One region of the Salinicola sp. CPA57 genome, then DNA from elsewhere that is predicted to be linked to it. Evidence: predicted binding sites of a transcription regulator. Region 1 holds the regulator's gene; each other region holds the start of a gene.
What was found. The regulator LexA, encoded in region 1, represses DNA repair genes until DNA is damaged. The targets are predictions, from matches to a motif close to TACTGTNTANNTANACAGTA.
Positions count from the first base shown of each region.

Region 1 (7,965 bases):
CGGTGCGGCAAGACACCCACCTCGCTCTACCTGGCGCTGCAGTTCGGCATTCGCGCGGCCAACTATCCGCTGACCGAGGACGACCTGGACGAGAACGGCATTCTCAACCTGCCCCCGACGCTGTCCAGACATCGTCACAAGCTGTTTGGCTTGACCATCGACGCACGCCGACTGTCGGCGATTCGAACCGAACGCCGTCCCGACAGCCGTTACTGTTCGATGGACCAGTGCATGCAGGAGATCGGCCAGGCGGAAGCACTCTATCGCCGCCACAATATTTCCTACATCGACACCACGCGCTTTTCGATCGAGGAGATTTCGACGCGAATGATGAACGAGACCGGTCTTCAGAGACGATTCAGCCCGCGTTGAGCGGGCCGAAAGCGTGGCAGGCGGCTCGACCGGGATAGCCCAGGCAAGGGGCGAGACGCATGGCCACAAGCCTCTTGGTCACAAGCCCCTTAATCAAAGCCCCTTGGTCACAAGCCCCTGGTCACAGCCCCTTGGGCGCAAAGATGCCCGGCGCGTTGCGCCAATATCCCTTGTAGTCCATGCCGAAGCCGAACACGTAACGGTCAACGACTTCCAGACCACAGTAGTCCGCTTTGAGGTCGGGAGAAGATTTGCGATCGTGGCGCTTGTCGACCAGCACTGCGGTGGAAATGCTTGCCGCGCCGGCCTGGCGGCAATACTCGAGGATCGCCGCCAGCGTCGCCCCTTCATCCAGGATGTCGTCGACGATCACCACATGACGGCCCGCCATGGGCACTTCCGGCGACACGCGCCAGAACAGCTCGCCACCGCGAATGCCGCCGCGATAGCGAGTGGCGTGAAGATAATCGACCTCCAGCGGAAATCCGAGCCGCGTCAGCAGATGGCCCGTAGTAATCAGACCGCCATTCATGACGCAGTAGAAGACCGGCAGTTTGTCATCCAAGTCGCGCGTGATATCGGCAGCCATGCGATCCAGGGCTTGCTCGACCTGGGTCTGATCGATCAGGCAATCGGCGTTGTCCATGACATCCTGCATCGAGCTCAGCGCATCGATCGGTGAGACTTGAGTCATCGTTTACGATTCACCATGAAAAGAGCGGCGGCAGATTCATCGATCTGCCGCCACCGGAATAGACAGGAAACGGCGCCCGGTATCCATCACTCGGATTGGCTGAGCGCCTCGAGACGAACGTGGGTGCGTCGCCACCGGGCGATGGCGCCCAACGATTCCAGACTGGGACGCGCCCGCGCGTAACGCAACTTGGCGATCCGCGGCGCCTGACGGCCTTCAGAGGCCGCGACGACCTCTCGGGCAGCCTCGGGGGCATTGCAGATCACGGCCATGTCACATCCCGCATTCCAGGCGGCCTCGGCCCGCTCGCTGGGCGACCCGGCAGCATGTGCCGCGGCCATGGTCAGGTCATCCGAAAAGATTGCGCCCTTGAATCCCAGCTCTTCGCGCAACATGCCGAGCCAACTGGGCGAGAAGCCGGCCGGGCGGTCGTCGAAGGCGGAATAGATGACATGCGCCGGCATGATGCCATCCAGCTTGCCGGCCAACCTGGCGAAAGGAACCAGATCGTGCTCGCGCAGCTCCGCCAGCGAGCGGGGGTCTTCCGCCACCTTGAAGTGGGAGTCCTGGCGAGCCCCGCCGTGCCCGGGGAAATGCTTGCCGATCGCGACCATACCCGCTTCGTGAAGCCCTTCGATGAACGCACCAGCCAATGCCGTGACCACCTCCGGATCCGGAGAAAAACTCCGCGAACCGATGGCCGGAGAGCGGTCATCGTCGAGATCCAGAACCGGCGCAAAGGTCACATCGAAGCCACAGGCCGCCATCTCCATGCCCAGGAGCCAGCCCGTGTCCTGGGTCAGCGTCAATGCCGCTTCGGGAGACTCGGCGAATTGCCGACCCAGCGTTGCCATGGAGGGAATCTGCGTCACCCCCTCCTTCAAACGCTGTACCCGGCCACCTTCCTGGTCGATCGCCACCAGAATGTCGGGGCGGCATTCACGAATCTGCCCGATCAGCGTCCGGGTGGTGGCAACGTCCGGCGTATTTCTGGCAAACAGCAGCACGCCGCCGACCTCCGCGCGAGCAATCAACTGCCGCTCCTCATCACGCAGATGAGTCCCTTCCACATCCAGCATGACCGGACCGAGAGGTTGAGTCATAGCAAACACCTGAGACCATTGAGCGCCCGATTCTAGACGACACCGCTGCTGCATGACAGAGCCAGCCGGCCGCCAGAGGGACCGACTCACTCCACGGCCGCGTCGATCCCCTCCAGCGATGCCGGCAGCGGCGCCTGCATGCCGGCTACCACGACGGGCCGCAGATGCCGGATCAGCTCCCGAACCGACATGTGCTCCTGGTACTCGCTATCGGCGATATCTCGCAACGCGTCCAGGCCCGAAAGCGTGAAGACCACCGTGCCCAGCATGAAATGCAGACGCCAGAAACGCTCGGCATCCGGAAGATCCGGCGTTGCCAGGCGCAGCCACGCCACGAACCGGCGAAACGTTTCGCCGTAGTGCTCCTGGATATAGCGCCGGAGATGACCCTGCGCCTGGGCATATGCCAGGCCCAGCAATTTCATGAAAACCTTGAGGCTGTTGCGTTCGCCCGGCACCTCCAGAACGCTGACGGCCAGCTGCTCCAGCAGCACCTCGAGAGGCACCTGTTTGCCCTGGTAGCGCGACTCCAGCCCATCGAGTGCCGCGTTCAAGCGCTGCGAGAACGGATCGAGATAGCGGGCGAACACCGCCTGGATCAGCGATTTCTTGGAACCGAAATGATAATTCACGGCAGCCAGATTGACCTTGGCTCGCGTCGTGATGTTGCGCAGCGAGGTTTCAGCGAAACCCTTTTCGGCAAAAAGGACCTCCGCCGTATCGAGAATACGAGTAACGGTGTCGGAATGGGCCATGTCTTACCTCGCGCCAGAGAACAACAACTTAGAACGATTATGATTCTAATCATTCCGTGACGAGAGGCACAATCCGCCAATTCGTCGGGTCGGGGTCACCACCCCGCCAACTCGAGCCGAAAGGCACTTCCCTCGCCGACAATGACTGGATACAATTCCAGCCTGTATGCATGAACACGCCTGACCATTTGCCGGGCCCGCATGAACCTGGCAGACGGTCAGAAAGCGCCTGGCGATTCAAGCAGGCTCGCACCAATCAGATCGATGACACAGGCCCGGGAGAGACCCAATGGCGAGACCGCTCACCGCACGGCAGCAGACTGTCTATGACTTCATCGTCAAGACGATGGCCGAGTTCGGCTACCCGCCAACGCGAGCCGAGATCGCCCGAGCGCTGGGCTTTCGCTCCCCCAACGCTGCCGAGGAACACCTGCGAGCGCTGGACCGGAAAGGCGTCATCCGCATGATCCCCGGAACGTCTCGCGGGATTCGCCTGCCGGCCAGTGGCAACGAATCCGAGCCCGCCGAGCCTCAGTCGTCCGGTTTGCCGATCATCGGTAGCGTCGCTGCCGGCAGCCCGATTCTCGCGACCGAACATATCGACCGCTACTGCCCGCTGCCGGCCGACTACTTCTCCCCCAGCGCCGATTATCTCCTGCGCGTACGCGGGCTCTCGATGAAGGATGCCGGCATCTTCGATGGCGACCTGCTCGCCGTGCATCGGACCCAGCAAATACGCAATGGGCAGATCGTCGTGGCACGACTGGATGACGATGTCACCGTCAAGCGTTTTCAGCGCGAGGGCAGCCGCGTCACGTTGATCGCCGAAAACGCCGATTTCGAGCCGATCGTGGTCGATCTCGAACTTCAGCATCTGGAAATCGAAGGATTGGGAGTCGGCGTCATTCGCGGTGGCAATGGCTCGGGCCTCCACTGAGTCGTCAGTGTCCGACCCCGTGCGCAAGATCCTGCACGCCGACTGCGACTGCTTCTACGCGGCCGTGGAGATGCGCGACGACCCTTCTCTGCAGGGTGTGCCGCTGGCGATCGGGGGAAGCGCCGATCGCCGCGGTGTGATCGCCACCTGCAACTACCCGGCCCGCAAGTTCGGCGTACACTCGGCGATGCCCACGGCGCGCGCCTTGCGCTTGTGTCCCCAGCTGAAGGTGATTTCACCCGACTTCGACAAGTATCGAGAGGTCTCGCGACAGATCCAGACCATCTTCCACGAGCTGACGCCACTGGTCGAACCGCTGTCTCTCGACGAAGCCTATCTCGACGTCACGCAAGTGTCTCGGTTCCAGGGCAGCGCCACCTGGATGGCCCGATGGCTCAAGGAGGAAGCGCTCGCGAGAACGGGAATCGTCATTTCCGTAGGTGCCGCGCCCAACAAGTTTCTCGCCAAGATCGCCAGTGACTGGGACAAGCCTGACGGTCTGTTCGTGATTCCGCCGGAACGGACGGAGTCATTCATCACCGATCTGCCGGTGAAAAAGCTTCACGGTGTCGGCCCCGCAACGGCGGCCAAACTCGACGCCCTGGGGATCGCCAGTTGCCGCGACCTGCGCATTCAGCCACTGGACCGGCTGCTGGATCAGTTCGGCAAGTTCGGCCGAAGACTTCACGAACTCGCCCACGGCATCGATGATCGGCCGGTCAACGTCTCCCGCGAGCGAAAATCGGTCAGTGTCGAAACCACCTACGACCATGACCTCCCCCACCTTGCCGGCTGCCATCAGGCGTTGGCGCCGTTGATCGAGAAACTCCACGATCGCCTGGCGCGGCACGGAGATCCAGCCATCGCCAAACAGTTCGTCAAAGTCCGGTTCAACGACTTCGCCAGCACTACCCAGGAGACGGGAGCCACCGGCATCATTCACGCGCGCTTTCACGAACTGCTGGAGAGCGCCTGGCATCGGGGAGAACGTCCCGTCAGATTGCTCGGCGTGGGTGTTCGCCTGATGCCGGAACCGGATCATCACCAGTTGGGGTTGTTCGACGACCTCGATGCGCCCGGCACGCGCCTACCCTGAGCTCCGGTCGGCGCTGGTCAAGCAAACACGCTCACGAGAACACCACCGTCTTGTTGCCGTGAATGAGCACGCGGTCCTGCAGATGCCAGCGCAGGCCCCGTGACAGCACCGCCTTTTCCACGTCACGCCCCAGCCGCACCAGATCCTGTGGCGTATGGCAGTGCGACACGCGCTGGATGTCCTGTTCGATGATCGGCCCGGCATCGAGCTCTTCGGTAACGTAGTGGCAGGTCGCGCCGATCAGTTTGACGCCACGCTCGAAGGCCTGATGATAGGGTTTGGCGCCGGCGAACGACGGCAAAAAGCTGTGGTGGATATTGATCACCCGCCCAGCATAACGCTGGCAGATATCCGGTGGCAGGATCTGCATGTATCGCGCCAGCACCACGCAGTCGGCTTCGGCCGCTTCGATCAGACGCTCGGTCCGGGCGAAAGCGGAAGCCTTGTCTTCGGGATCGACCGGCACGTGGTGAAACGGTATACCGTGCCACGCCACCAGGGCGCGCAGGTCTTCATGGTTGGAGATCACGCAGGGAATATCGCAGTCGAGTTCACCGGCGGACCAGCGATAGAGCAGATCGACCAGGCAGTGGGATTCCCGCGACACCATGATCACCACCCGCGGACGCCGGCCGGTGTCACTCAGTCGCCAGGTCATCTCGAACTCGTCGGCGATGGGAGCGAACGCCTCACGGAACGCGTCGGCGCTCAGCGCATTGGACTGAATGTCGTAGCGCATGAAAAATCGCCCCATATCCAGATCGGAATGCTGACTGGCTTCGACGATCGAGCCATCCTGGGCAGCGATGAATCCCGATACGCGCGAGACGATGCCCACGCGGTCGGGGCAGGAAACGATCAAACGGTAATTGTGCGGCATGGCTCTCGGTAACACTCTCTGACTCGGAAATACGCGGTGGCACGAACTTGTGCGGTGACTCGAAAACACGCGCTGGTTCGAAAGCCGCTCTAAAGGACGATTCCGGATGACGGATCATCCCCGGCATGACCCGGCGCGGCCCGCCGCTTCGACGAAAGCGGTATTGTAACGCAACCGCGGAGGCCAGCCACCGCCTCGACGAGTTTGAGCGGGTCGAGACGCATGACTTATAGTGAAACCAGATTTCACCCTTTAAGGATGCCGATGTTCCGTCCGCGCGCGCAGATACGCCCCCGCACCTATCCACCGTTGCTGTTCCATCCGCTGGGCGGCTGCGGAGAGATCGGCATGAATCTGTCGCTTTATGGCTATGACGGCGATTGGATCGCCGTCGACTGCGGCATGATGATCCGACAGGACCTGCCGGATCAGCCCCTCCAGATTCCCGATGTCGAACACCTCGCAGCCCACGCGATGGGCCCCTCCGCCGTCTTCATCACCCATGGTCATGAAGACCATCTGGGCGCACTGGCCTGGATCTGGCCCCGCTGGAATTGTCCGGTCTATGCCACCCCGCTGGCCATTGAGCTGCTGCGGGCCAAGTTCATCGAGCAGGGGCTCAGGACCGATGCGCTGAAGCCTGTTCAACCGGGCACTTGCGTGACGTCCGGCGCTTTCGAAGTCACTTTCTTGCCGGTGACGCACTCGATACCGGAAAGCTGCGCGCTCTCCCTCGTCACCCCACGCCATCGCGTTCTGCATACCGGCGACTGGAAACTCGACGAACGCCCGCTTATCGGCGCCCCGCTGTCCGCCAGCCAGTTTGAGACCCTGGCTCCGGTCGATCTGGTAGTGGCCGACTCGACCAACGCCGACGTCGAAGGCCATTCGCGCAGCGAGACGGAAGCTGCCAGCGCGCTGGAGGCGGTCATCCAGAACTGCCGGGGTCGCGTCGTGGTCAGCTGTTTTGCCAGCAATATCGCCCGTATCAAGGCGCTGGGCGGGATCGCCGAACGCAGCGGGCGTCGAGTGGCCCTGCTTGGCCGTTCGATGGAGCGGATGGTGTCGATCGCTCTTCAGCTGGGGTATCTCGATGATTTCCCGCCTCGAGTGCCGACGCACGATCTGGGCTACCTGTATCCCGAAGAGGTGCTGATCATCGCCACCGGGAGTCAGGGGGAGCCGCGCTCGGCGCTATCGCGGATGGCCCAGGGCAGACACCCCGCCTTGGATCTGCAACCACAGGACGACGTGATTTTCTCGGCCCGAGCCATTCCCGGTAACGAGCGCCAGATCGAACGACTCAAGGCCGGCTTCAAGCGGCTCGGTGTCAACGTGCACGATGAGCACACCGACCCGGCCCTGCACGCCTCGGGACATCCCGCTCGAGAAGAACTGCGCCAGCTCTACCGCTGGTTAAAACCGAAACTATTATTGCCCGTTCACGGGGAAGCGTCGCATCAGGAAGCGCATCGTGAACTGGCAGCAGATCTCGGCATTCACGTGCCCCATCTGGTCAGGAACGGCACCGTTCTGGCCCTGGAGGCGGAAACGCTGGTTGTCAGAACCCAGCACCACCTGAGACCGCAGTTGATTGGATCGCGCGCGCGCGCCGGCGAACCCACACAACCCGTATCGGCTCGCAAGCATTCCCACTCGTTGTCGATTGCCCTGAATGTACTGCCCACCGAGACAGGCTGGACTCGTATCGGTCGACTGCTGTGGGACAGCGAAATAGCTCTTCCCCTGGATGAGGACTCGCTAGCCGATTGGCTGGATGAACGAATAGACACCATACCGGCAGAGACGCTGCTGCAACTTCGTCAGCAGCTGTTCGGCCCCTTGCGCGACTGGTTACGAGAGCGCCTGCCCGCGCTACCGGAAATTCACCTTCAGTTGATGCCCGCCGACCCCCAGCCGGAATACGAGGTCCGCTCGGTTCATTCTCGTTGAACCGTCGGCCAATGAAAAAGCGCGCCTGTTGGATGACAGACGCGCTTTTGTCACGAGGCCGACACCGGATCAGCCTGCCTTTCGCCAATATCGCACATGTCTTTCGACAACGATCTCGGACATGCCTTTCGACAACGATACCGGACATGCCTTGGCGCATGGATACCGGGTTCAG
Region 1 is NZ_PZJR01000003.1:643,218-651,182, forward strand. Features, by position in the region: gene DOM36_RS05190 (pyruvate, water dikinase regulatory protein) at 1-372, shown strand, start outside; gene DOM36_RS05195 (hypoxanthine-guanine phosphoribosyltransferase) at 494-1,066, opposite strand; gene nagZ (beta-N-acetylhexosaminidase) at 1,153-2,169, opposite strand; gene DOM36_RS05205 (TetR/AcrR family transcriptional regulator) at 2,256-2,924, opposite strand; gene lexA (transcriptional repressor LexA) at 3,214-3,861, shown strand; gene dinB (DNA polymerase IV) at 3,881-4,957, shown strand; gene purU (formyltetrahydrofolate deformylase) at 4,989-5,837, opposite strand; gene DOM36_RS05225 (ribonuclease J) at 6,102-7,790, shown strand; gene DOM36_RS05230 (H-NS family nucleoid-associated regulatory protein) at 7,962-7,965, opposite strand, start outside.

Region 2 (7,965 bases), on a different contig from region 1:
CGGCGCCGGGCCGGGCATGCCCCTGAAAGAGCGGCACAGGAATGGCGACAGCGGCCCGGCGGCGAAGCGATTCACAGCTGTGACCACAGGGTCACGCCCACGGCGATCGCGATTGCCGCGCCGCTCAGCCAATAGCCGTTGACGCGCTGTGAATGGCGATGGATGTGGCGCAATCCCAGCCAGGCCAGCGCGATCGCCACGACCTCCACCACCGGTGCGTAGCGCCCAGCACTCAACCCGACCAACGACATCACCAATGCTGCCAGCGACCAGTGAGAAAGCTGTTTGCGCCGCGTCTTGCCGTTGACATCGCGCGTACTGCTGGCTCGACGCTGAACTTCGGGACGATTGAAGACCTGGATCGCCAGCCCATCGCGCAGCTCGAAGCGAACCGGGGTACCGGCGCTCGGCAAGCCGCGACCTCGCCACTGCGCCAATTGGAACGAATAGCGTTTGCCGTCATCACCCTCGACCTCACCGGTCTGGGCTTCGTCGTCGAAATGAGAAAGGCGACCATCCATGGGACTATCCTTGCGGCTCTCTTTGAAACCTTCGTGACGACCTGCCGCGATGCGGTCTTCGCGACCGCCTCTGCCTGGCGGGAACTTTGGCCCGCCAGCCCGAATCAGCGACCGTTGACCAGCATCAGGAACTCCTGACGCGTCGTCTGATTCTTGCGGAAGCTGCCCAGCATTACCGAGGTCGTCATGCTGGAATTCTGCTTCTCGACACCTCGCATCATCATGCACATGTGCTGGGCCTCGATCACCACGCCCACCCCGCGAGCCTCGGTCACCTGCATCACGGCTTCGGCGATCTCGCGAGTCAGGTTTTCCTGAATCTGCAATCGGCGCGCATACATGTCGACGATCCGCGCGAACTTCGACAGCCCCAGCACCTTGCCCTGAGGGAGATAGGCGATGTGACACTTGCCGATGAAAGGCAACACATGGTGCTCACACATCGAGTACATCTCGATGTCCTTGATCAGCACCATTTCATCGGTATCGGACGCGAAGACCGCGCCATTGATCAGCGCTTCCAGGGACTGGCCGTAGCCCTGTGTCAGGAACTGCATCGCCTTGGCGGCACGCATCGGCGTATCGCGCAGACCTTCACGCTCGGGATCTTCTCCCAGCTTCTCGAGAATGCCGTGGAAGTGGCCCGCCAGTTGCTCTGTCATGTTGCTGCCTTGTCTATCGGTATCATTCATCGAATGCTAGGCACTGCCTGAAAACTGCCTGCGCTCGCCCATACGGCGTTAAAAATCGACTCAAGATGCTCATTTACACGCCGTAAACTCCGCCTTTTCGCCGATTTTTGCCTTGTCTTGCCTTCGCTCGTCGACTTTTCAGACAGCGCCTACGCCCGCGTTGGCACTCGGCCCCATTGTCGGTGTCGGCCAATTCTAGCGAAACTCCATCGGCACCACTATCACGACAAGCCCTCGAGCCACTACGGATCGGCAGCGGTTCAGGCCAGCCAGCGCGGAGAGTCGAGTGCCAACCGCTGCTGCTCGAGATGTCGGATGTGCTGGTCCCAGTAGCCGCTATCGGCGACATAGGGGAAAGCGCGAGGGAACGCGGGATCCTGCCAGCGCGCCGTGACCCAGGCACTGTGGCGAATCAGGCGCAAGGTGCGCAGCGCTTCGATCCACTCGAGCTGACGACGGTCGAACTCCCGGGTCATCTCGTAACCTTCGATGACTTCGGACAGCTGCATCTGCCACTCCTCGGGGGACTGGGCGGTCAACAGCATCCACAGATCCTGCACCGCCGGCGCCATCAGGCAATCATCGAAGTCGACCAGCGCAAAGTGCTCGTCCCGCCCCAGCATGTTGCCGAGATGGCAGTCGCCGTGAACACGCTGCAGCGAACTTTCCGGCCAGGCACGCTCCGCCAGCAGCGGTAGCAGCGAATCGATGACCTGGCCGTAGCTCTTGCGCTGTCGGGCGTCGAGCCAGCTTGCCTGAAGCACTCGGATACGGCTCTCCTCGACCATCGTGTCGAGATCGAGTCGGATTCGGTGACGGAAGGGTTGGCGAGCACCAACGTCGTGGACTCTGCCGATCAGCTCGCCAAGCGCAAACAGATGTGCGGGATTGTCGAGTTCCGGCGCCTGACCGACGACGTGGGCGAACAGCGCAAATCGGAAACCTTCGAAGTGATGCAGCGTGGCGCCAGTGGCGTCTTCCCACGGCGCCCCGACGGAGATCGACTCCGCCGCCAGGGCCTGGAGAAACTCGTGCTCTTCGAGGATCTGGTCGTCGCTCCAACGCTCCGGGCGGTAGAACTTGACGACCCATCGACGGCGGTCGTCGTCGGTCAGCGAGTAGACCCGATTTTCATAGCTGTTGAGCGCGAACGGCTCACCGGGCAACCAGAGGCCAAGAGACTCGACTGCCTCGACGACCCGCTGTGGCGTCAACGTCTCGAACGGATGCAGGGAAACGGCGCTCATACGGACCTCGACTGACGGCGACATGCTTGTGCGCATGCTATCAGATTCGCACTGATGGCGTACGCGCGAACGCCAGCGCCGTAATCTGCCGCGCCCCGGCAGCCCGACAGGCCAGCGCCAGTGATTCCAGCGTCGCCCCGGTGGTCATGACATCGTCGACGATCATCACCGCCGCCGGTAATGGCTGGTTCACCGCGAATGCCCGTTTCACGTTGCGCCGTCGCGACACACGATCCAGCCCCCGCTGGGACGGCGTCTCCCGCAGTCGCTCGGCCTCTACCGTTGGTAGCTGCAAACGCTCGGCCAGACGCTTCGTCAGCCACGCCGTATGATCGAACCCCTGTTCACGAGTTCGCTCGCGCTGGCCGGGCACGCCGATCACAGCTTCGCCGAGGTCGAGGCCACGACTCAGGGAAGCCAGCATCAGCTGAATCAACACTTCGCCTGCCCGCGGATCCGCCGAGAACTTGTAGCGCTGGATCAGCGGCGTCATGCGCGACTCGTAGCGCAGCGGAACCCATGCCGCCGTCTGCGCAGGCGGATGGCGGAGACAGCGTCCGCACCGACGTGGCGTGGAAGGCGCGAGCGCGTTCGTCGGCAATGGTTCGGCGCAAAGCCCACACGCACCATGATTCCAGGGCATGTCCGCAAAGCAATCGGCGCACCAGGGCACGCCGTCGGCCACGGCCGTATGGCAGAAGGCACAGTAGCCTGGCAGCGCCGTTTTCAACTGAGCGTGGATCCAGCCACATAACCGGCGAGTCGTTGGTTTCACCGCTTTCAGACATCGCAGCATCGGCTCTTCTCTCGATCGCTTCGCTATCGATCATTCAATGTTGATGTCGACTGCGACGACGAAAACTGAAGCCATTACCCGATTATCGGTGACCGGACGGCCAACGATTGACATCGATAGCGCGGCCAGTAAAATGAGCGCGCCTGTCGGAATGCGGATGTGGTGGAATTGGTAGACACGCTAGATTTAGGTTCTAGTGCCGAAAGGTGTGGGAGTTCGAGTCTCCCCATCCGCACCATCAAGGCCCCTTCTTTCAAAGACTTACGATAACCACCCTTCTGTCTCTTGTCCTCAGACGGTCTGTTTTTGGCATAGTGTGGTCAGCTTTTTGGTCAGCATTCACTGCCGTAACTGCTTCATTTATAAAGCCCCTACTCGCATAACCTCCCGATATAGCTAAATTTCGCTATTTGCCTGCGCGCGGCTGTCTGCCCGATACTGTATGCCCATACAGCTTTAGGTGGATTTTCATGAGCACTATCGTCGATGTCCTGGGCCAGGCAGATCTGAGCGCGCCGCCCTCTTCGATCCCTCTCGCCGCCGGCGAGGTCCGCGCGGGCTTTCCCTCTCCCGCCGACGATTATCTCGAGACGACGCTCGATCTGAACGAGTTGCTGATCCCGCATCCGACAGCGACGTTTTTCGTGCGGGCCAAAGGCCATAGCATGGAGAAGCACGGCATCTACGACGGCGATCTGCTGATCGTCGATCGCTCGCTCGAGGCTGGCGTCGGTGATGTCGTGATCATGGCGGTGGATGGCGAGCTGACATGCAAGCAGATGCAGAAGATCGGCCAACGCTACTATCTATGCTCAGGCAACGAGCAGTTCCCGCCGATCCCGCTCGCTGGCTGTGACTGCCATTGCTGGGGCGTCGTCACTGACAACATCCACTCGCTGCGCCGGGGGCGCTCGGCAAAGTGATCGGCCTGGTCGACTGCAACAATTTCTATGCCAGCTGCGAACGGGTCTTCCGCCCCGATTGGGAAGGTCGGCCTGTCGCAATGCTGTCGAACAATGATGGCTGCGTGATCGCTCGCTCGAACGAGGCGAAAGAGCTGGTCGAGATGGGCGCGCCGACGTTCAAAATCCCGCCTGACGCTCGGCACCAGCTGATCCTGGTCTCGTCGAACTACACGCTCTACGGTGACATGAGCCGGCGCGTGACTGCCACGCTGCGCGAGTTCACGCCGGACGTCGAGATCTACTCAATCGACGAGTCGTTTCTCGGGTTTGACGGTTTCCCGCTTGAGCAGCTCGAGGAGCACTGCCAGCGGCTACGCTACGTTGTTCGGAGGAACACCGGTATTCCGGTCAGCGTTGGCCTGTCGACATCGCGAACACTGGCCAAGGCTGCCAACCGTTTGGCGAAGAAGATTCCGGCCTATGAGGGCGTGTGTTTGTTGCAGCCCGATAGCGACGTCACGCGCCAAATCCTCGAGGAGATGCCCGTCACTGATCTATGGGGCGTGTCCGGACGGCTGGGCCAGCGGCTGTCGCAGATGGGTATCGTGACCGCCTGGCAGCTGCGCGAGGCCGACCCGAAGCGGATCCGCGCGCGCTTCAGCGTCGTGCAGGAGCGGCTCGTCTATGAGCTGCGCGGGGAGAGCTGCATCGATACCGACGACTACGATGAGCCGAAGAAAAACATCATGACGTCCCGATCGTTCGGGCGACTCTCGAGCGATCCGCACGAAGTCCGCCAAGCGATCCGCGCGCACGCCGCCCGCGGCGCCGAGAAGCTGCGGAAACAAGGATCGGTGGCCAGGGCGATTCAGGTTCACCTGAAGACCAACAAGCACCGCGAGGACTTGGCTCAGTATCACCCTGCCCTGGTCGTCCAGCTCCCTCACCCGTCGAACGACACACGCGTTATTGTCGGCGCCGCCCAAACCGCACTGAAACGTATGTGGCGCGATGGGTACCGCTACATGAAGGCCGGCGTGATGATGCTTGATCTCGTCGACCACGCGACGCAGCAGCACGACATTTTCGACACGTTAGAGAGTGACGCCGAGCGTGAGCGATCAGCCAAGGCATCAGCAGTCATGGACGAGCTGAACCGCCGCATGGGTAGCGGCACGGTGCGCTTGGGCGGGACCAAGGGTAAAGCGGATTGGAAGCTGAAAGCGGAACTGCTGACGCAGCGCTATACGACGCGGTGGGATGAACTGCCGGTGGTGAAGCTGTAAAAAACGAGAGCTAAGCGTGCACGCGAGAGCTCTCTGATAGTCAGCTATGCCTGAAGTGCTGAGCTTCTACGATCATCGGGATCGTACGTCCCTGGCTGCAGCCGTCCTGACTGCGGTCCCTGCGAACACCCATTCCTTGGGTGGTGGGCCAGACTACGCCGTATCCATCCCATTAGATACAAGCATCCGAATTATATTTTGGATTTATGCCTGTAGGGCTCACTTCGTAGGCTGGGTCATGATGTGCAAATGCAACGATGCAGAAACAACAAACCCCGGCACGATGGCCGGGGTCGAGATGTTGACGCGTGTAAAACGGCGAACGTGCGCACGAACGCATAAGCAAAGCGTCGAGGGCATTATAACAGCGAATAGATACAGTTGAATAACGCCGATCAAAGTTCGACGGCTCGTAACGAAAAAGAGCCCGGCTGCACGGGCCGGGCAAGGAATCGCACACAAGGATGTCGCTCTCGCGACATAGAAACTATCGGCCGCATCCAGGCTGGCATGAGTACGAGTAAACCCACGCGCGATGTCAGCCATCGCTTACAGCGGATTGATCAACGCCGCGTTACGATCATCGCCAGGCTTGTTGACCGCGGTGCTGACGGGCCAGTGACGGATAAGGCCCGCGTCGATATGCCGAGTGACGCCACGGATTGCATCGCGGTCTGTGAATGCGGTATCCAGCCACGGCTCGAGCGAGTCGTTATCTAGCGCCAGCGGCATCCGGTCATGAACCTCTTTCGCAGACCCACGCGCTGGCTCGGTAATGATGGCCACGCCCGGCGCCAAGTCGTCGCCGCGCTCGGTCCAGATGCCACCCAGATATAGCGTCTTCCCGTCGGTGCGGGTAATGAAGTGCGGCTGCTTGCGACCATCGACGGACAGCCATTCATACCAGCCATCGGCTGAAATCAGACAACGGTGGCGCTTGAACGCCGGCGCGAAGTATTTGGAGGTGGCCACGGTTTCGGCTTTGGCGTTGATCGGCTGCGGGGCTTTAGCATCCGCCCACGCTGGCCGATATCCCCACCATAGCTGCTCGATCGTCACCGGCGCCTCGTCTTCGGCACGCCGCGCGACACTGATCAGCGTGCCCGGCGGCACGTTGTAACGAGGCTCAGCGTCAGCAAGAAGGTCGGGCTGAGCCACGGCCTCGGTGAGCGCTGAGAAGTCCATCGAGTAGAAAGCGAATCGTCCGCACATACCTAGAATGTGTAGACTAATATGCCGATAAAGTCATGATAAAAAATGGATCAACATGGAGGAATTTGCTGCTCCAAAACATCGATCTCAGTAGATTTAATCACGTACCCTAGATTATTTGGAATAGATGTCTTAGAAACAGGCTTGTTATGGGTAGGTATTAACTCCACTTCTATACTTCCATTAGCCATGTGTTGCGGTCCCGCATAAAGAACTCCAAGAAGCTTTATCCTACCTCCCATAAAGGTATTGTTATTCCGATCCATATAACCACTAAGATTGGTAAGAAAAACCGGACTACCACTAGACCCGGGGAAACACGCCATATCCATAACGAACTGAGACTTCCCAAGATAGTCATGTGCTGGCGTAGTAGCTATAGACCCCCTTCTAGCAATAGCTCCGTTATTGTAGCTATCCCATATCCCATTTGGGTAGCCAATCATTGTGAGTTCTTCAAGCGGCAACAAATAATCAAAAAAAGCCTTATTGGCAATATTATCTTTCGATATGAAACTTAAACCAACTTCGAATCCATTCACCTCAAAATGATGAAATATAGGAGCAGCTAAAATAGCACAAAGATCTACATTATCCGAAGGATGATTGACAATTGTCAAGCTCCCGTGTTGCAAAGTCACATTCTCAAAACCAATCGGATCTTCACTACCTTGCCTTTTAACATTTACCGGAAAAGATATCTGCTGTGCCTCTTCCACAACATGCTTATTCGTAATGATTCCGGGCACCAAATTTCCGGTATTTCTATCGTGATGGAATGCGTATAGAAATCCGGTACCAGTAGCGATGGACCCATTTTCTGCCCTAGACTCAATGCGGACGGTAGAATTCATCATCTGATCTAATACATGAGCCGGCATATAAGTTCCATCATTTAAGTGGTTGAATTGCTCGGCTCACTAAAAGATGTTTTTTGGAGCTCGAGATGAGTATCTGACATGAACTAGGGATAACATTTTAAACGACAGTTGTAAACCGATTGTACCGGACGCTAGTGCCCAGAACACTCTCTCGCTGCTCTCTTAGCCTCGCATGCTGGGGCCGGCGTGAGTAGTACTACGACCACGCCGGCCTATCCTTTCTAGATTCCATACTTCGTTTTCAGCGCTTCTACCAGCCGACGAAGCTGGTACAGCGTAGCCGCCGACACATCGAGAGCTTCATTGAAGATGTAGAAATCACCGATTTTTCCCACGAAGCTTCCAGTGCTCAGATCCGCAGCTGCGCCACCCAGGTTCCAATACGCTTGAAGCTTTTCGTTAGCGGTAAGCGGTGTGACACCTGA
Region 2 is NZ_PZJR01000002.1:30,417-38,381, forward strand. Features, by position in the region: gene DOM36_RS02020 (hypothetical protein) at 72-521, opposite strand; gene folE (GTP cyclohydrolase I FolE) at 626-1,183, opposite strand; gene DOM36_RS02030 (serine/threonine protein kinase) at 1,474-2,460, opposite strand; gene DOM36_RS02035 (ComF family protein) at 2,501-2,953, opposite strand; partial or broken gene DOM36_RS20400 (double zinc ribbon domain-containing protein) at 3,020-3,256, opposite strand; tRNA gene DOM36_RS02040 (tRNA-Leu) at 3,410-3,494, shown strand; gene umuD (translesion error-prone DNA polymerase V autoproteolytic subunit) at 3,727-4,179, shown strand; gene DOM36_RS02050 (Y-family DNA polymerase) at 4,176-5,447, shown strand; gene DOM36_RS02055 (SOS response-associated peptidase) at 5,997-6,659, opposite strand; gene DOM36_RS02060 (trypsin-like peptidase domain-containing protein) at 6,710-7,540, opposite strand; gene DOM36_RS02065 (hypothetical protein) at 7,762-7,965, opposite strand, start outside.
Region 2: a site for LexA is predicted at 3,693-3,712, ahead of umuD (translesion error-prone DNA polymerase V autoproteolytic subunit). Genes of this name have one in related genera too.

Region 3 (7,361 bases), on a different contig from region 1:
GCCAAGCGGCGCGATTATTGAGAGTGGATCGAACAGCACTGGTAGATATACAAAACTTGCAGATGGGACGCTAGAGACTATCCAGTTAGGTGTTGGAGAGGCGGTGCCTGAACCGGTTGCAATAGTTTTTCCACATGCCTTTTATGGCGATTTGCCCGATATATCACTTACGCCTATCAACACGACTACAACTGATAGGATTTTCACCTGCAATATTGCAGGTCGGTATAAAGATAAAGTCTATGTGAAGCTATTTACAGCAACAAATCCAGCTGCACCAGTTTTTACAGATACTACCTGCAACGTCATTGTAAAGGCTTCCGGAAGGTGGAAAGCATGAAACTTAAACTGATTCCACAATGCGGCGACAATGACGTCTCCTTTTCTGCCCTAGGTCAGGTATTGACCGTTATCGTCAACGGCAGTGTTGAAACCTTTGACTTCACAAGCGCAGGCGATGGTACGTTCAATGGATTTGAGTCGGATGTGCTGCCTTCCATGCCTCTGCTATCAGCGACGAAAACCGATGGCGTTATCGAGGTTTTGGCGATCGGTTGCTATGGCCCCGAGCCCGTTCGCGAGGAAGAGGAAACCGACGACGCATTTCAAGCGCGCCATGCCGAGTGGGACGCCCTGCGCTTCAATCGAGAGGTGGAAATCTGATGGGCTCATTTACGCATACCCCAGCGCCGACCGCCGAAGAACTGGCAGTGCTCGAAGCAAAGCGCGAGCGCGACGCGTTCGTTTCCGCTCGTGCCGACCAGGTCGCCCGTATCAAAGTCACCAACGCTGCGGGCAACACCTTCGACGGTGACGAGACAAGCCAGAATCGTATGGCCCGTTTCGTTGCCATGGCCGAAGACTCCGACACGATCCGCTGGGTGCTCGCCGACAACTCCGTGATCCAAGCCACCAGGGCGGAACTAAAAGAAGCCCTGACGCTGGCCGGGCAGGCTCAGGCGGCTATCTGGATCGACGCCGATGAATAAAACTCACTGGGAACATCTAGCGATCGCCATCGGGCTACAACTCATGTTGTGGCCTTTTTTTGGCCTCGCCGTCGCCGGCGTCATCGCGGTGACGGCATTCTTAGCGCGTGAAATCGCGCAGCACGAATACCACCTCGCCCGAGATCGCGGGTGGGAGTGGGGCGACGTGATGCCCGTGCGCTGGTATGAGGGGCTGTTGTACTGGTCCCGCGATTCCGCACTGGATGTGCTGACGCCGGCGGCGGGGTGCGCCGTGGTGGCCATCATAGGCTGGTTGCTGGGGTAACTCGGCGGCCGAGAAAGAGAGGAGCGACCTGCGTGGGTGTGGTTTATCATAAGCATATCCAAGCGCTAAATTAAGTCGCGAACTTTAGACATTTCTCTTGTGTGATCTTACACTTTCCATTTTACTGGCCGTGATGTTTCACCAGTCTACCAATAGGATTATGAATGACTGCATATATTTCTATTATTGTGTCTGTTCTCGCGTTAGGGGTCTCGGTGGGGACGTATTTTGTAAGCTCCTATAACCAAATTATAACCAGTGCGGTTCAGCAGCAGTCTAGAGCGAATCTTCTAGTTAAAAAAGCCGAGTCAATACTTTACTTTGCTGAAAGTGTAGAAGAAAACAGTGGAAGCATTAATATTCCTGAGGGTGCGTCCCCCGATAGGCTCCACGCCAAAGCTGAAAAACTATATTCTGCAGCAAAATCTTCAGAAGATTCGATAAATCATCAGCTCGACAAGCTTCAGCCTGGAATTCCAGCCTTTAAAGATATTTTGAAGCAGACACATACCATGCATACGATCCAGCAGTACGAGCTGGCTCTAAACAAAGCATACTACGCCTTGACTGAAATCGAGAGCTACGCGCAGGTTGTCTCTCAGCAAACTGGCGTGCGATTCGTCTCAATGGATATCCCAAAATAAGTGTGCGGACGATACGCTTTCTACACGATGGATTTCTCGGCGCTCGCTGAGGCCGTGGCCCAGCCCGACCTCTTCGTTGACGCTGAGCCCCGTTACAACGTGCCGCCGGGCACGTGGATCAGTGTCGCACGCCGTGCTGACGACGAGGCGCTGGTGACGATCGAGCAGCTCTGGTGGGGATATCGGCCGACGTGGGCGGACACTACAGCGCCGCAGCCGATCAATGCGAAAGCCGAGACCGTGGCAAAATCGCGTTACTTCGCCCCGGCGTTCAAGCGCCACCGTTGCTTGATACCAGCAGATGGCTGGTACGAGTGGCTATCCGCCGATGGTCGCAAGCAGCCGCACTTCATAACCCGATCTGACGAGCAGACGCTATACCTGGCTGGCATCTGGACGGATCGAGGCGAAGACAAGCCACCAGGTGTAGCGATTATCACCGAGCCGGCGCGGGGCAGTGCGAAAGAGGTTCACGACAGGATGCCTCTGGCGCTGGATAACGACTCGCTCGAGCCATGGCTTGACCCGCACTTCACAGAGCGCGACGCCATCCGAGGCGTCACTCGTCATATCGACGCCGGTCTGATCCGGCATTGGTCGGTAAGTACCGCCGTCAATCGACCCGGTGACGATCGTAACGCGGCTCTGATCAACCCTCTGTAACGAAAAGCCCCGCTCCTGTTGGGCGGGGCCTGCGCGTACGTTTAGCGAATCACCTCGCTATTTTTCCTCAGCCGTCTTTGGTGTGGTACTCGGTGTAGCTCTCATAATCTTCCTCTTCCTCCTCGTCCAGAACAGACTCGCCGTCATGTTCAGGGCACTCACCTCGGAAGTTGATATTCTCAGCTCGATAGACGACGTCCGGCCCGCAGAATCTGCACGTGGCATACGCCTCAGCTTCCTGCTCGGCACATGTTTCACAAACGTAGCCATCAACAAATTGGCACCGGCCGGGCTCAAGCAGTGGCTGAATTCCAACAACCTTATTGCCGCATGATTCGCAGGGAGGAGCCAAGCCTGCGTGAATAACTGCAGCTACATAATCAGTACTTGATTGCTGCAGAGGTGTCGGCTTCATGCTAGATATCACCGCCTCCATTCTGTCTAGGTCGGGATCATATTCTTCGGCTAGCTCTTCGTTCTCGACGTCAAACCCATCATCGATCAAAGCTTTTTTCGAGTTGTATCCACAGTATGCCGCAATCACTTGATGTGCGTGAGATGAGCCTACTTTATCGCCGTCTTTACTGAATTCGTCGCGAAGGAATTTAGCCGCGACTTTCAACTGGTCGGTGTAATCATTCATGTCGAACGCTCCATTTCGCGCTAGGCAGCCGTTTCCCAGTGAGCATTTAAGCAAGCTGCCAGCGCATAGAACGCTGATAGTTTGGTGGTGCGAAGTGAAGCTGATTGAGGTTGCTCACAGCCAAGGCTAGCCACGCCTTCAGCGAACATATCTCAGCTTCGGCTGGGTAGTCAATCTCGTAATCTCACTTCAGGTGGGCCACCGGCAGCTCGTCCCACCGTGTTGTGTACCGGTTCGTCAGCAGCTCGGCTTTCAGCTTCCAGTCCGCTTTGCCCTTTGTGCCGCCCAAGCGCAGTGTGCCGCTCCCCATGCGTTTGTTCAGTTCGTCCATCACCGCTGATGCCTTGGCCGATCGTTCCCGCTCGGCGTCGCTCTCTGGTGAATCGAAGATGTCGTGCTGCATGGCGTCAGACTGCACGAGATCGAGCATCATCACGCCCGCTTTCATGTAGCGATAGCCATCGCGCCACATGCGTTTGAGCGCGGCCTGGGCGGCACCGACAATCACGCGGGTGTCGTTACTGGGGTGGGGGAGCTGAACGATTAGCGCGGGGTGGTATTGCGCCAGGTCTTCCCTGTGCTTGTTGGTTTTCAGGTGAACCTGAATCGCCCGGGCCACGCTGCCTTGCTTGCGCAGCTTCTCGGCACCTCGGGCGGCGTGCGCGCGGATCGCTTGGCGCACCTCGTGCGGGTCGCTCGAAAGCCGGCCGAACGATCGGCTGGTCATGATGTTCTTCTTCGGCTCGCCATAGTCATCTGTGTCGATGCAGTCGGTGCCACGCAGCTCATAGACGAGCCGTTCCTGCACGACCGAGAACCGTTGCCGGATCCGCTTTGGGTCGGCCTCGCGTAGCTGCCAGGCGGTAACAATGCCCATCTGGCTCAGCCGTTGGCCAAGGCGTCCGGACACGCCCCAGAGATCAGTGACGGGTAAATCCTCGAGGACCGCGCGCGTCTCGTCGCTGTCGGGCTGCATCAGGCATACGCCGTCGCGCCCCGCGCCTTTCTTCGCCCGTTTGTTCGCGAGCTTGGCCAGCGTGCGTGAGGTCGATAGCCCGACGCTGACCGGTATGCCAGTGTTGCGTCTTACGACACGCCGCATCTCGATGCAGTGGTCGATCAGCCCATCCAGGGGGAAGCCATCGAATCCCAGGAATGACTCGTCGATGGAGTAGATCTCGACGTCCGGCGTGAAGTCGCGCAGTGTCGCCGTCACGCGCCGGCTCATGTCGCCGTAGAGCGTGTAATTCGACGAGACCAGGATCAGCTGTCGCCGGGCATCGGGTGGGATCTTGAACGTAGGCGCGCCCATCTCGACCAGCTCTTTCGCTTCGTTGCTCCGCGCGATCACGCAGCCATCGTTATTCGAGAGTACGGCAACAGGCCGGCCTTCCCAGTCAGGGCGAAACACGCGCTCGCAGCTCGCGTAGAAGTTGTTGCAGTCGACCAGGCCGATCACGACCGCCCACCCCGGTGCGAATGGACGTTATGAGTGACGACGCCCCAGAAGTGACACTCGGCGTTGGCCAGGGGGATCGGCTTGTAGTTCTCGTTACCGGCGAGCAGATAGGGGCGCTGGCCGATTTTGCCGAGGCGCTTGCAGGTGATCTCGCCGTCGACGGCGATCACGACGATGTCACCGTCGGTCGGCTCGAGTGAGCGATCGACGACGAGAATGTCCCCGCTGAATATCCCGTAGCGCTCCATCGAGTCGCCAGCGGCGCGGACATAGAACGTCGCGCTAGGGCGCTGCACAATGTGTGCGATCAGATCTAGCTCTGCCTCGATGTAGTCATCGGCGGGAGAGGGGAAGCCGGCGCGGGCTTCGCCAGCGGCGAGAGGTATCATCACCGGCTGCGCGCCTTGGTCGTACTGGCCCAGGTACTGAACGGGGATCGTCATGATGCGGCCTCCGCTTCCGCTGCGTTCCAGGTGATCAGCGCCTCGGCAACGCCGACGCGAGATACCGAGACGTAGTCCAGTTCCTCGAACTCACCGAGCATGCGATTCCATGCGGCGGGATCATCCTCGTCGAAGCGGTAGACGGTGACAGCGAACTGCTCGCGATCGCGCGCCCGGGCGATCTGCTGCTGGATGCGGCGGCTCAACTGCTGATAAGACGCGGCGGCTTTGAATTGTGCGGACATGACAGCGTGCTCCCTAAGAATACTGTATGTGCGTACAGTATCGGGTAGACACGCTCGGCGGATCAAATAGCGTAATTTGGCTATAACAGTGATTATTGCAGGAAAAACTCTATATTAGCAGATGCCGAAATTCAGAAAGGGCAATCACTTACGTCTGGATCGAGGTTCGATAAAAATTCTTCGGTAATCCTCTGCACAGGATGCTCGCATTTAGCTGCACTTCGAAGGCGCTGAGTTATCAGAAGGGGTTCGGATCCAGTGTTCTCAGGTGAGCATGTCGCGTAGATTCCCCTCGCGCTGACCACCCACCAATTCGAGACCCTCTATGCTCTGCTGGAAACGATCCCTGTCGCTCATCTCACCACTCGTCGTGGCTGTGTCTTTCGCACCCCATGCAGCAGCTGACATCACCGTCGGTAGCTGGAACCTCAAGCATCTAGGGTGGAACAACGGCAAGCGCTTGGACGCCGTCGCTGACGTCGCGAAGGGCGCCGACCTGTGGGCGCTTGAGGAAGTGATGGACGACAGCGCCGTGACACAGCTCGAGCGTGAGCTGGAGCGGCAGACGGGTGAAGCCTGGAGCTCGATGACCTCCCACACGGTGGGGCGCAGCTCGTACCGCGAGAGTTACGCCTACCTGTGGCGAGACAGCGCCGTCGAGTATACCCAGGGCGCTGTAGTGTATTTGGATCCCGGCGATCTGTTCGCGCGGGAGCCGTACTTGGCGGAGTTCCGTGACAAGGATACCGGCGACAAGATCGCGATGGCCGCGGTGCACATCGTCTATGGCGACAACCGCGCCGATCGCACGCCAGAGATCCGTGAGCTGGCCAGCATCTGGGAGTGGATGCGCGAGGTCTACCCGGATAGCGCACGCGTCATCGCTGGCGACTTTAACCTGCCGCCCAGTGATCCCGCCTGGCAGCCGCTACGCGATACTGGCGCTCGGCCGGCCATTACCCGTGGCGCCACGACCCTGAGCGAGACCGACGGCCAATACGCCAGCCTCTATGACAACTTCTGGTATGACCCCGGCGAACTCAGCGTGACCGGTACCGGCATCGTCCGCTTTCCCGAGATGCTCGACATCGATCATGCCACAGCGCGTGACATCGTCTCAGATCACGCCCCCATCTACCTGACCACTGGCAACGCGCAGGCGAGATTCTCCGGCGCGGATGAGCTGGCGGGCGAGGGTGGTCAAGCGAGTGGCCCAAGCTGCATTGATCTAGACACGGCCACGGCGAGCGAGCTGGACCGGCTGCCCAATGTCGGCCCGGCCCGTGCACATGACATCATCGACGGGCGGCCCTGGGCGACCGCCGATGATCTAACGCGCATCAGCGGTATCGGTACATCACGGGCACACGAGATCGCGGCGAGCGGGCTGGTGTGCGGTACTTGAGACCATGGTTTACGAGCAAGTCTCTCGTACGTTGGCTAGGGTGAGCAGGGCATGGCGACCAATAGAGCACAACACCAGAAGCGAGGTGAAAGGATGCGAAGTTTTCTCATGGTTTCAGGGCTGGCACTGGCTAGCCTGAGCGGATTGGCCCAGGCGGCCCCGTCCTGCGACGACGCAACCACTCAGCAGGAGATGAATGCCTGCGCGGGCGAGGGCTACCAAGCCGCTGACAAGGAGCTAAATACCACCTATGACGAGATCATGGGCCGGCTCGATGGCGACTCGAAGGATCGGATGAAGACGGCCCAACGGGCCTGGATCAAGTTTCGGGACGCCGAATGCGAATTCGTGAGTGGGCCGACCTCTGGAGGCAGTGCCAATTCAATGGTCAAAGTCGGATGCCTGGAGAACCTGACCCAGCAACGTACTGAGACGCTGAAGAGCTACTCGCAGTGCGAAGAGGGCGACCTGAGTTGCCCGGTACCCCGGCAATAAATCATCGGGTAAGGGAATGCTGACGGAAAATGGGCTTGTTCATTGTGATGACATAACAGTGAGTGCAAAGTCACTGATCAATCACCTGA
Region 3 is NZ_PZJR01000002.1:76,232-83,592, reverse strand. Features, by position in the region: partial or broken gene DOM36_RS20250 (hypothetical protein) at 1-340, shown strand, start outside; gene DOM36_RS02385 (hypothetical protein) at 337-663, shown strand; gene DOM36_RS02380 (hypothetical protein) at 663-989, shown strand; gene DOM36_RS02375 (hypothetical protein) at 982-1,275, shown strand; gene DOM36_RS02370 (hypothetical protein) at 1,440-1,919, shown strand; gene DOM36_RS02365 (SOS response-associated peptidase) at 1,920-2,582, shown strand; gene DOM36_RS02360 (hypothetical protein) at 2,650-3,225, opposite strand; gene DOM36_RS02355 (Y-family DNA polymerase) at 3,410-4,684, opposite strand; gene umuD (translesion error-prone DNA polymerase V autoproteolytic subunit) at 4,681-5,127, opposite strand; gene DOM36_RS02345 (DUF1654 domain-containing protein) at 5,124-5,372, opposite strand; gene DOM36_RS02340 (endonuclease/exonuclease/phosphatase family protein) at 5,743-6,777, shown strand; gene DOM36_RS02335 (lysozyme inhibitor LprI family protein) at 6,871-7,272, shown strand.
Region 3: a site for LexA is predicted at 5,393-5,412, ahead of DOM36_RS02345 (DUF1654 domain-containing protein). Genes of this name have one in related genera too.